2 regions of the Desulfuromusa ferrireducens genome follow, and region 1 is predicted to be linked to the other one. Evidence: riboswitches for the same ligand, from Rfam matches in the RefSeq annotation. Region 1 holds a riboswitch; the other holds the start of a gene.
What was found. Region 1 has a riboswitch for cobalamin ahead of ACZ5PT_RS11885 (sirohydrochlorin cobaltochelatase). Riboswitches for the same ligand answer to the same signal wherever they lie in the genome.
Positions count from the first base shown of each region.

Region 1 (5,687 bases):
GCCGCGATATCGATCCCGGCCAGGGTAAAATCCTCTTTGGCAACCAACTGGGCACGCGCCACCGTATCGGCAGCAACAGTGACTTCAGTGGTTACATCACCAAGGCCGATATCCTCTTCTAAAGCGGTACGGATAATCCGCTCAATTTCAAACTGCATCAACACTCTCCAAACAGACACAACGTACTTGAAAAAACAGTCAGATTCACTCTCTAAACGAGCTTCAAGCTATAGCATAATGAGATCGCATCCCGCAACCGAAAATGGCTGTTCTTGCAGCGGAAATCCTCTTTACATTTCCGTGACTTGTGATAAAAATGGGTCTTTGATTAACCGGTCGCGCTTAGCTTTTATACAAGGAGAGATAAAATGAAAAGGATATTATTACCAGCACTACTTTTCCTGACCCTGTGGCTAAGTGCCTGTGTCAGTCAGAATACCTACCAACAAAAGGTCAATGAAGCTGATTTACTCAGTCGTGACGTCAGCCAGATGAGCGCCGACACGAAGCAACTCCGCCAGGGCAAAAAAGACCTCCAGGACGAGCTCTCAAAGTTGAATGCGCGCTTGGTTGACGTGTTGCAACAAAACTCCAAACTACAACGAAACCTGTTGGCGGCCGGTGCGGAACAGGAGCGCAAAGAAGGTGACCTCAGCCGCCATCAACAACGGATTGCGGCGATGCAAGACCAACTGGCCGACATGCAACAAATCAACGAGCAAATGCTGGCGACCATCGAAGAACTGCAGCAGCAGGTGGAGAAGGAAAAAATTGCCCGGGAGGCCCGTTTAGCCAAAGTTAAAAACACCTACGATCAACTGGTCGGAGCTCTCGAAGAGGAGATTAAACGGGGCGAACTGACCATCTCCAATCTGGAAGGACAATTGTCGGTCAATCTGCAGAATAAGATTCTCTTCGACTCCGGTAAAACTGAAATCAAAAAAGAGGGCCAAAAGGTCCTGCAAAGCCTCGGTGACGTGCTTAACAGCTTCCCCGAAAAAGCATTGCAAATCGAAGGCCATACTGACAACGTCGGCATCAGCAGCCGCTTGAGCGAGCGCTTCCCGACCAACTGGGAACTCTCGACTGCGCGGGCCACCAGCGTTGTCCACTTTCTGCAGGACAAGGTCGGCCTGCCGGGCGATCGTCTGGTCGCTTCCGGCTACAGTGAGTATCGCCCCATCGCCAGCAATGCCGATGCTGAGGGCAAAGCGCTGAATCGCCGTATCCAGATTTTACTCGTGCCCTACAAAGATTCGACCCTGACCAAATAAAGCACAACGCTTGACTTAAAACCAGCAGCTGCCGTATAACGGCCACTTAAACATTATTGACTTTGTCCAGCCAAGGGAAGAGGGGTGCAATTCCCCCGCGGACCCGCCGCTGTGAGCGAGGACGAAGGGCCACAATGCCACTGTGCTTGATATCGCGCACGGGAAGGCGGCCCCGAGGACGATTCGCAAGCCAGAAGACCTGCTGGACAAAAGGCCTTACCCTCCCCGGGACTATGGGAGATTGGCACAACGCAACGCTTCTAAAACGGATGAAGCCCGCGAACCTTTATGGTTTGCGGGCTTTTTATTTTCATCGGTTCCAGGTGCAGGAAAGTGGAGTGAAATTCTCCCGCGGACCCGCCGCTGTAACGGGGGACTGAACTTTTCAAAGTAGAGCCCACTGCCAGAATCTCCAATAGACACATCTGGTGGGAAGGGTGAAAAGTTCGGCATGATCCCGAAGTCAGAAAGCCTGCCTGGAAACCGCAACTGGCTGTGGATGGCAAACAGAGTCGGAGGGACGGGTGTACCCGGCCTCCGGAAGCTTGCCGGAGGCTTTTTTTCGATCTACGAGGAGGATCACCATGCGATACCCTGTTCTGAAAAACCTGCTAATATCTGTGCTCATCTGCCTGTTCTGCTGCGGAGGAAGTTTCGCCATGCAAGACAAAAACGCCAGCGCTGAAAAAACCGCCATCGTCGTCGCTTCTTTCGGCACCAGCTATCCTTCAGCGGTCGATTCGCTGCTGGCGATCGTCCGTGATATTAAGGCGACCTATCCGGAGACTCCGGTGCAGATGGCCTTCACCTCCAATATTATCCGCAAAAAATGGCACGCTCGGGCAACCGATGCCAATTACCGCAGCGCCCACCCGCAAGTCCCCGAATATTTCTATCGGATCAAAAACGTGCTCGGCACCCTCGCCGACTTTCAGGATCAGGGCTACAAAACCATCGTCGTGCAGCCCACCCTGCTGACCCACGGTGAGGAATTCCTCGATGTCGCGGCTTATATCGATGGATTGCAGTCAATTAAAACCCATAAAACGCGCTGGCAACCCTTCAACAAGATCTCTCTCGGTCGACCACTAATGGGGACTTGGGGCACTGAGCACCCCTACCACGAAGACTTACAAGCCCTGGTCGAAAGCCTGAGCGACGACGTGGATTTGGCCGCACAGCAACAGGCGGTTTTGATCTACATGGGACATGGCAACGACCACCTGTCCACCGGCCTGTATTACGAATTCGAGCAGTTGATGAATTTGCGTTATCCCCAGGTCAAAACCCTGGTCGGTCTGGTCGAAGGACAGCCGAGTTTCGCAACGGTCATGAACAAGCTGACAACGGTTGGCAAGCAGAAAGTTCTGCTCAAGCCGCTGATGGTGGTTGCCGGTGATCACGCCAGCAACGATATGGCCGGCGAGGAGAGCGACTCCTGGAAATCCCAACTGACAGCAGCCGGCCTTGAAGTAAGTGCCAGCATGCACGGGCTGGGCGACAATCCGAAGGTTCGGCAACGATTCATCAATCACTTGCAGGATGCTGCCACGGAGGCCGGGATTGAGCTGCGCTGAAGCCCTCAGTTGCAACGGCCGCCCCTGTGAGATTGAAGTCGCCGGTTTGACCCGCCGCTTTGGCAAGACGCTTGCCGTTGACAACATCGATTTCCGTGTCGGCCGCGGCGAGTTGTTCGCCTTTTTGGGGCCGAACGGTGCCGGCAAAACCACCACCATCAACATGCTCACCGGGCTGCTCAAAGCCGATGCTGGTGAAATCCGCTATCACGGCGAACTGTTTGACCGGCAGCGCCTCTCAGTCAAGCGCCTGATCGGCGTGGTGCCACAGCACAACAACCTCGACCGCGAACTGACCGCCGCCGAGAACCTGCTGATTCACGGCCGGCTGTTCGGCATGTCCAGAAAAAAACTGCAACAACGCATCGACAGCTGCCTCGAATTTGCCGATCTGAAAAGCAAACGCGATACCCCGGCTGGCAAGCTCTCCGGCGGCATGAAACGCAAACTGGTCATTGCCCGCGCCCTGCTGCATCAACCGGAAATCCTCTTCCTGGATGAACCGACCGTCGGTCTCGACCCGCATAGTCGGCGCAAGATGTGGGCCTTTTTGCACCGCATCAACCAGGAGCAGAATTGCACCGTCTTTCTCACCACCCACTATATTGAAGAAGCAGAGGCACTGGCCGACCGGGTACTGATTATCGATCAGGCAAAAATTATCGCCGGAGGCACCCCGGACCAATTAAAAAAATCGGCCGGCAATTTTGTCCTCGACATCTATCAAGAGGACGACATCCACAACGAATTCTTTAACGACCGACCGGCGGCACTGCAACGCTTGGAACAGCTCGACACCTCGGTACGCATCCGCGAGACCACGCTGGAAGATGTCTTTCTCCGGTTAACCGGCAAAAGGATCGAATCATGATGGCGTCACAAAAAAAAACCATCTGCTTTGTTTCTGCAATTGATCTCGCTGCTTCAGCGTACTGGTGTACGCTTCATTGCTCGCCAGTTGCGCGCCTTGCAGCTGGCGTTTTTTGCTTAGCCATGCCTGACTGCTCTTTCTTACGAAAGAGGCAACCATGATGCTGCACGGCGCGCGCGCCATCTACCTGCGTGAAACACTGATCCTGCGCCGCAAGCTGCTCAAAACCCTGCTCGCTTCGGCGGTCTCCCCGGCACTGTTTCTGCTCGCCTTCGGCTACGGCGTCGGTCGCGGCGCTCAAGTCGGCGGCGTCGATTACCTGGCCTTTTTGCTCCCCGGCCTGCTGACCATGAGCAGCATGAATCAGGCCTACAGCATCGCCACCGAGATCAACATCTCGCGCTTCTATTTCAAGGTTTTTGAAGAGTACCTGCTGGCACCACTACAGCGCTGGCAGATCATCGTCGGCGAAACCTGCTACGGCATCACCAAGGGGCTGATCCCGGTCGCCATCATCGCAATTTACAGCATGTTCTGCGGTGTCAGCCTACGCCTCGGCCCCCTGTTTTTGCTCGCCCTGTTGCTGCATCTGGCGATCTTTGCCCTGCTCGGTTTTGTTGCGGCGATGATCGTTAAAAGTCACAGCGACCAGGCGACCATCAATGCCTTCCTGATCACCCCGATGATGTTTCTCTCCGGGACATTTTTCCCGGTCGAACAGATGCCGCTGGCGATCCGCGCCGTCGCCAGCATCTTCCCGTTGACCTACTCGACGCAGCTGATCCGTGCCACCTTGACACCGGGGGCGGAGATTGATTATGCGTTGTTCGGGGTATTGGCGGGAATCCTGCTGGTACTATTTCTGATCGCCAAACGGATCGTTGCCAAGGTCGAAATTTGAAAAAACTGCTCATCATCATCTTTCTGCTGACCCTGGCCGCCGCCTGCCTGGTCGGCTCAACGGCCATCAACCCGCTTGCTGCCAGCCCGGTTGAGCGCGACATCCTGCTTTCACTGCGGCTACCGCGGGTCCTGTTTTCCGCAGTCATCGGCGCAATGCTCGGCCTTTCAGGCAGCGTCTACCAACTGACGCTGAAAAACCCGCTGGCCGACAGTTTCACCACCGGCGCCGCCAGCTCTTCGGCTCTCGGCGCGGTATTAGCGATCGCCTTCGGCCTGCCGGTGGCACTGGTACCAATCGCCGCGCTGGCCACCGGCTTGATCGGCCTGATGACCGTTTACCGGCTGTCAAAAACAGATGGTGTCATCAACCCGGTCACCATGATTCTAGCCGGCGTGGTGATGAATATTGTCGCCTCCTCGGTGATCAGTTTCGCCAAGTATTTTTTCGAAGACTCGCTGTCATCGATCGTTTTCTGGTTGATGGGTGGCTTCTTCGTGGTCGACTGGGGCAAGCTGCTGCTCTGCACGGCGGTCTTCGTGGTCGCCTACCTGCTGTTCAACGGCCGCGCCCTGCAATTGAATATGCTCGCCCTCGATGAACACTCGGCGCAAAGCCTTGGCGTCAATGTCGACCGCTTGCGCACCCTCTCCTTTGTCGTCGCCACCGCGCTGGTCGCCGTAGCGGTCAGCCATACCGGCATTATCGGTTTCGTCGGTTTGATCGTGCCGCATGTCGCCCGCAGCCTGTTCGGCAGCGATATGCAGCAAAACATGTTCTTCTCCTCGCTGCTCGGCGCGCTGCTGCTGGTGCTGGCGGATGCCGCCTCACGCACCATCATCCCCGGCGGCGCCGAACTGCCGGTCGGCATCATCACCGCCCTGCTCGGTGGCATCTTCTTTCTCTACCTGCTGAAAACCCGCCGTGAGAGGTTCTGGCATGGCTGAGTTGCGGGTCAAAAAGCTGAGTTTTAGCCGCGCTGAGTTCCATCTGCAACTGGATGAACTGCAGATTCAAGCCGGCGAAAAGGTCGCCATCCTCGGTGAAAACGGCAGCGGCAAGAG
Region 1 is NZ_AP042415.1:2,630,356-2,636,042, reverse strand. It holds gene nadC (carboxylating nicotinate-nucleotide diphosphorylase) at 1-158, opposite strand, end outside; gene ACZ5PT_RS11890 (OmpA/MotB family protein) at 369-1,274, shown strand; cobalamin riboswitch at 1,325-1,495, shown strand; cobalamin riboswitch at 1,579-1,768, shown strand; gene ACZ5PT_RS11885 (sirohydrochlorin cobaltochelatase) at 1,859-2,851, shown strand; gene ACZ5PT_RS11880 (ABC transporter ATP-binding protein) at 2,838-3,722, shown strand; gene ACZ5PT_RS11875 (ABC transporter permease) at 3,880-4,623, shown strand; gene ACZ5PT_RS11870 (FecCD family ABC transporter permease) at 4,620-5,570, shown strand; gene ACZ5PT_RS11865 (ABC transporter ATP-binding protein) at 5,563-5,687, shown strand, end outside.

Region 2 (5,687 bases), 1.0 Mb from region 1:
GGCTGTTGACCGATCCGGACCAGCATGTGGTGATGGCCGATCTCCACCGATTGATGGGCGGCGAAAATATAATCGCGCACCTGTGGATGCAGTTCGGAGGCGAGCAAGGCTCCAGCAGTAGAAATAAAACCGTCGACCACCACCGGTATTCCTTCGGCCGCGCAGCCGAGGACCAACCCGGCAATCCCGCCGATTTCAAAACCACCGACCTTGGCCAAGACGTCGACCGGGTCAGTGGCCTGCGGTTGATTGACTTCCAGCCCTTTTTTGATCGCAGCAACTTTCCGCGCCAGACCGTCATCATCGATCCCGGTGCCACGGTGGGTGACCTGATCGATCGGCAAGCCGCAGATGCAAGCGGCAATCGCCGCCGACGGGGTCGTATTGCCGATCCCCATGTCGCCGGTGCCGACCAGATCGATATCGTCCGCTTTTGCCTGCTGCGCCATTTCAACGCCGGTCGCCAAAGCCTGCAGTGCCTGCTCGCGGCTCATCGCCGGGCCGGCAGTGAAGTTGGCGGTGCCCTTGGCAATCTTGCGTTTGACCAATCCACTAAGATCTTCGAAATCGGTCGCCACGCCCATATCAACCACCAGCACTTCGGCACCTGCATGTCGGGCCAGGGCATTGATTGAAGCGCCGCCGTCGACAAAATTGAAAACCATCTGCGGCGTCACTGCCTGCGGGAAGGCACTGACCCCTTCGGCAACCACGCCGTGATCGCCGGCGAAGGTATAAATTCTTTTTCCGCGCACTTCTTCCCGACCGGTGATAGCGACATAGCGACGCGCAAATTCCTCCAGTCGCCCGAGGGAGCCGATCGGTTTGGCCTGCCGGTCGATGCGCGCCTGAAGCTCGCTCAATTTCTGCTCAGAAACCGGTTGGATGCGATCAAGAACGGCTTGCAGATTGAATTTGGCCATCTTTTTCTCCAGACTATTTATGCTGAAACAACCCGTAGGGGCGACCTATAGGTCGCCCGACAATCGGTCATCCGCAACCACGGGCGAGCCATGGCTCGCCCCTACAGTAATTAAACTACTTCAATTTTACCGGCAAACCGGACACCACCAGCCAGGCTTCATCGGCAGCAGCGGCGAGTCGTTGATTAACGATTCCGGCCAGGTCGCGAAACTTGCGCGCCATACGGTTTTCCGGGACAATGCCGCTGCCGAGTTCGTTGGAAACCAGGTAGAGGGGTTCATCCAGTTGCCAGGCCATTTCGATCAGACGATCCACTTCTGCCAGCACCGGTCCCTGCTGCTCTTCAAAATGAAAGAACAGATTGGTGATCCACAGGGTTACGCAATCGAGCAATAACGCCCCTTTGCCGCTCGCGGCATCGGGCAATTTATCAGCCAACCAAAGCGGTTCCTCCAGCAGTTGCCAGCGCTCGCCACGCACCTGTTGATGCAGCTCGATCCGAACCGCCATCTCGTCATCTTCAACCTGAGCCGGGGCAATGTAGAGCAACTTCCCGGTATGATTTTCCACCAGTTGCTGGGCATAGCTGCTTTTTCCGGAGCGCGTGCCACCGGTAACATAAATCATCCCTGCCATCGCTGCCTCCGTTAGTATTCGATCCCCGGACGGGCCGAAAGGCCCTCGCTAAAAGGATGTCGGTAAGCCTCAATCTGGGAAACCAGATCGGCCAGAGCTAATACCTCTTGTGGTGCATTGCGACCAGTCAACACCAGTTCGGTTCCCGCCGGTCGCTGGCGCAGCAGTTCCAAACCCATTTCCAACGACAGATAGCCTTTGTGCAACACGCCGTTAAACTCGTCGAGCACCACCAGATCGTAGTCACCGGAGAGAACTTTGGGGCGCACGGCAACAAAGGTTTCGCTGACATTGCGACTCAATTCATCCGGCCTTCGCCGGGCGTCAATGCCACCGAGTCCGGCACTGACGATCTCTAGTCCCGGCAATTGTTGCAGAATCAGTAACTCACTGCTGGGCGGATCGACCGGTTTGAGAAAGCGCACCAGCAACACCTTAAAGCCTTGACCGAGGGCGCGGATAATCAGACCGGTGGCGGCGGTGGTCTTGCCCTTGCCCGGCCCGGTATAAACCTGAATAATCGCCTGCTCCATCGAATGCTCCAAAATAAAAAAACCCCGGAACCATACGGGTCCGGGGTCTGAATAACACGACTCCGGCGCCTCTCCCGCGAAAGGGCTACGGTCAATATCCGGGCAGGTCTCCTGGCTTGTGGATCGACTTACTGGCCAGCCCTTCCCGGCTCAAAAGAACCAGTGGATTGCTGACGGTCATCACCACTTACAGTTGCGGGGCAGCGAGGGATTTGCACCCTCTTCCCTATTCTCCCATCGGCACTAATAACGCCTGACAGGCACCTAGATAGTTTACTAAAAAATTGTCCTGCGTTTGTAACAGAGGTCGAAAAAAAAAGCAATCTTACGCCAATTTAGGCTTCCAAGGCCTCTTCAATGCGCTCCCAGATATCATCTTTTCCATCACGGGTTTGCGCAGAAAAAAGACTGAACGCATCACGCGGCAGACCGGTTTCAGCAACGATCTGCTTGATATGTTTTTCCCGCTGACTACGATTGATTTTATCAATCTTGGTAATCACCGGGATGGTCGGCACCCCGAACTCTTCCAACCAATCGAGCATCTGGATATCCTCTTCACGGGGAATGCGACGGATATCAAGAATAAAAATCACCGCCTTAAGCGAATCACGCGAAGCCAGATAGGTTCGAATCATCGGTCCCCAAGCCTTTTTCACCGCCAGCGGAACCTTGGCAAAACCATAACCGGGCAGGTCGACCAAAGTGAAGCTGCCGTTGATATTGAAAAAGTTAAGCAACTGGGTACGTCCCGGAGTTGAGGAGGTCCGCACCAAGCTATTCCGATTGACCAACACATTGATCAACGAACTCTTACCGACATTACTGCGCCCGGCAAAGGCAATCTCGGCGAACTCGGGGGGCGGATAATTTCCTGGTTTGGTGGCACTTTTAATAAATTCTGTGGATGAAATTTTCATCGATAATTTCCGTCTATAAAGAGAAACATGCCCGTGAAGAATAATCGACCTGCGCACTCTTGGCAACGAACGATTAATTCCTGCCGGATTAAATTTACAAATTGCAGATCTGCGCTAAGGTTTAGACTGTCTTTTTTCCTTTTCCACAGAAAAACTTTGCGCTTTAGGAATATGTGAGTATAATGGTCATCTATTAACTGTTGTATTTATCTGAACTTGAAAATGGAGGTCCCACCAATGATGAGCGATAAGCTTGTAACTGCCTTTAACGAGCAGATCCAGTTTGAAATCCATTCCGCCCTGATCTACAAAGCGATGCAGGCCTATTTTGAAGCCGAAGACCTGCCCGGCATGGCCAACTGGATGGACGTCCAGTACCAGGAGGAGCTGTCGCACGCGGAAAAAATGTTCACCTTTGTTTGTGAGGCCGGTGGCCGGGCAAAGATGCTGGCGATGGACGAGCCGTGCAATGAATACAGCTCGCCCCTCAATGTTTTTGAAACAGCACTCGCGCACGAGCAGATCGTAACCTCAAGAATCAGCGATCTGCTGGAACTGGCACAACAGGAGAAAAGCCACGCCGCGCAGATTTGTCTGCAGTGGTTTGTCACCGAACAGGTTGAGGAAGAAGCCAATGCCGGGCTGATCATCAAAAAACTGAAGATGGTCGCAGGTGATGGCCGTGGCCTGTTGATGATCGACCAGGAGTTGGCGCAACGGACTTTCGTCCCGATTGCCGCCGCATAACAGCTGCACTTATTATTCCCTAAACTGGAGGAGAGACCCAAATGCTGAGTGATATCGATGTCAAAAATGCTTTAGTCCGTTCGGTACAAACCGAAAAAAACGCCATGAACTTTTATCAGATCGCTGCCAAGCAAATGAAAAATGCTGACGCGATCAAAACGTTTGAGCTGCTGGCCCGTGAAGAGCGTGAGCACGCCAAACACTTCTTCGACAAATATGACGGCGACGACCTGGCCTCTTTCGAAGAATTCATCGCCACCGATCCCGACCGGGATAGCGAGTGGTTGTCGGATCTCGACAAAGCCCTGCTGTCTAACTTCTCCGATCGTAAGGCAATGGAACTGGCGATGGAAAAAGAGCAGCGCCTGGAAGAGAGTTTGCGGGAAATGGCCGCCAAAATTGCAGATGCCGAGGTTCGCGCCATCTTCGAAGAGAACGCCAAGTCGACCCATAACCACTATGTGCTGATCGAATCTGAGTATGCTCGCCTGATGGGCATGGTTCACGAGACCGATATTGATACTTTCGTTCGCGAATAGGATCTAGGTAAAAATTAAAAAGACAAAGAAAGGCTCCGCGATATTGCGGGGCCTTTCTTTGTCTCTACCAGCGCTGAACATTTTCTATCGTCAGGGGTCAATACTTCGCCAGGGGACTGATGCCGAACACCTCGGGGAAAACCACTAGAATGACCAGCACCACAACTTGGAGCGCAATAAAGGGGATCACCCCGGTATAAATGTCCGTGGTCTTTACTTCCGGCGGCGCGACCCCTTTCAGATAAAACAGGCTAAAGCCGAAAGGGGGGGTTAAAAACGAGGTCTGCAGATTCATCGCCACCAGAATGGCGTACCAAACCGGATTAATCCCCAGATTGGCGGCAATCGGTGCCAGAATCGGCACGATAATGTAGGAGATTTCAACAAAATCGATAAAGAATCCGAGGACCATGATGATCAGCATCGACAGAATCAGGAAGCCCCATTTTTCTCCGGGCAGCCCCAGCATAAATTCTTCCACCAGATAATCGCCACCGGTATAGGTGAAAACCATGGAGAAAGCAGTTGCCCCGATCAGGATAGCAAAAACCATGGCACTGATTTTGACGGTTTCCACAGAACTGTTCCACAGCATTTTAAAAGAAAACTGCCGATAGAGCAGAGCGAGGACAATGGCACCGACACCACCAACCGACGAAGACTCGGTCGGCGTAGCGACCCCGGCAAGAATTGAACCGAGCACCAAAATGATCAACACCAGTGGTGGAATAATGGCTTTAAGTGCATGAAAGACCTGCTGCCCCTTAGTTCCTGTCATTTCTTCCAGACGCACCGGTGGCGCCAAATCTTTATTGACTATAGTAATAATGACGATGTAGATAACGTAGAAAGCGACCAGAGATAAACCCGGCCAGAGGGCCGCTTTGAAGAGATCACCGACCGGTTCCTGAAAGACATCGCCGAGGATGATCAAAACAATCGATGGCGGGATGATCTGCCCGAGAGTTCCCGCCGCGCAAATGGCTCCAGTGGCGAGTTTTTTATCATAATTATACTTGAGCATGACCGGCAGGGAGATCACCCCCATGGCAACGACGCTGGCACCGACAACTCCGGTCGAAGCAGCCAGTAACGCCCCAACCAACACCGTCGAGATAGCAATCCCGCCGCGGATCTCGCCAAACAAAAATCCCATCGATTCAAGCAGGCGTTCTGCAAGATTCGACTTCTGCAGGACAATTCCCATAAAAATAAACAGGGGGATGGCCATCAGAATAGTATTGTTCATGATCGACCAGATCCGGTGCGGCATCATGGCAAACATCTGCGGCCCGGCTTCGGCCAGCACGCCGAAGAATACGGCCACTCCGCCGAAAGTAAAGGCAACGGGAAAACCGACGAGCAACAAAATGAGGGCAACGCCGAAC
Region 2 is NZ_AP042415.1:1,618,807-1,624,493, reverse strand. It holds gene cobT (nicotinate-nucleotide--dimethylbenzimidazole phosphoribosyltransferase) at 1-923, opposite strand, end outside; gene cobU (bifunctional adenosylcobinamide kinase/adenosylcobinamide-phosphate guanylyltransferase) at 1,039-1,560, opposite strand; gene ACZ5PT_RS07355 (cob(I)yrinic acid a,c-diamide adenosyltransferase) at 1,572-2,093, opposite strand; cobalamin riboswitch at 2,178-2,376, opposite strand; gene yihA (ribosome biogenesis GTP-binding protein YihA/YsxC) at 2,429-3,013, opposite strand; gene ACZ5PT_RS07345 (ferritin) at 3,251-3,760, shown strand; gene ACZ5PT_RS07340 (ferritin-like domain-containing protein) at 3,802-4,299, shown strand; gene ACZ5PT_RS07335 (TRAP transporter large permease) at 4,397-5,687, opposite strand, start outside.
Region 2: it holds a riboswitch for cobalamin, as region 1 does, so the genes downstream of both, ACZ5PT_RS07355 (cob(I)yrinic acid a,c-diamide adenosyltransferase) here and ACZ5PT_RS11885 (sirohydrochlorin cobaltochelatase) in region 1, are expected to answer to the same signal.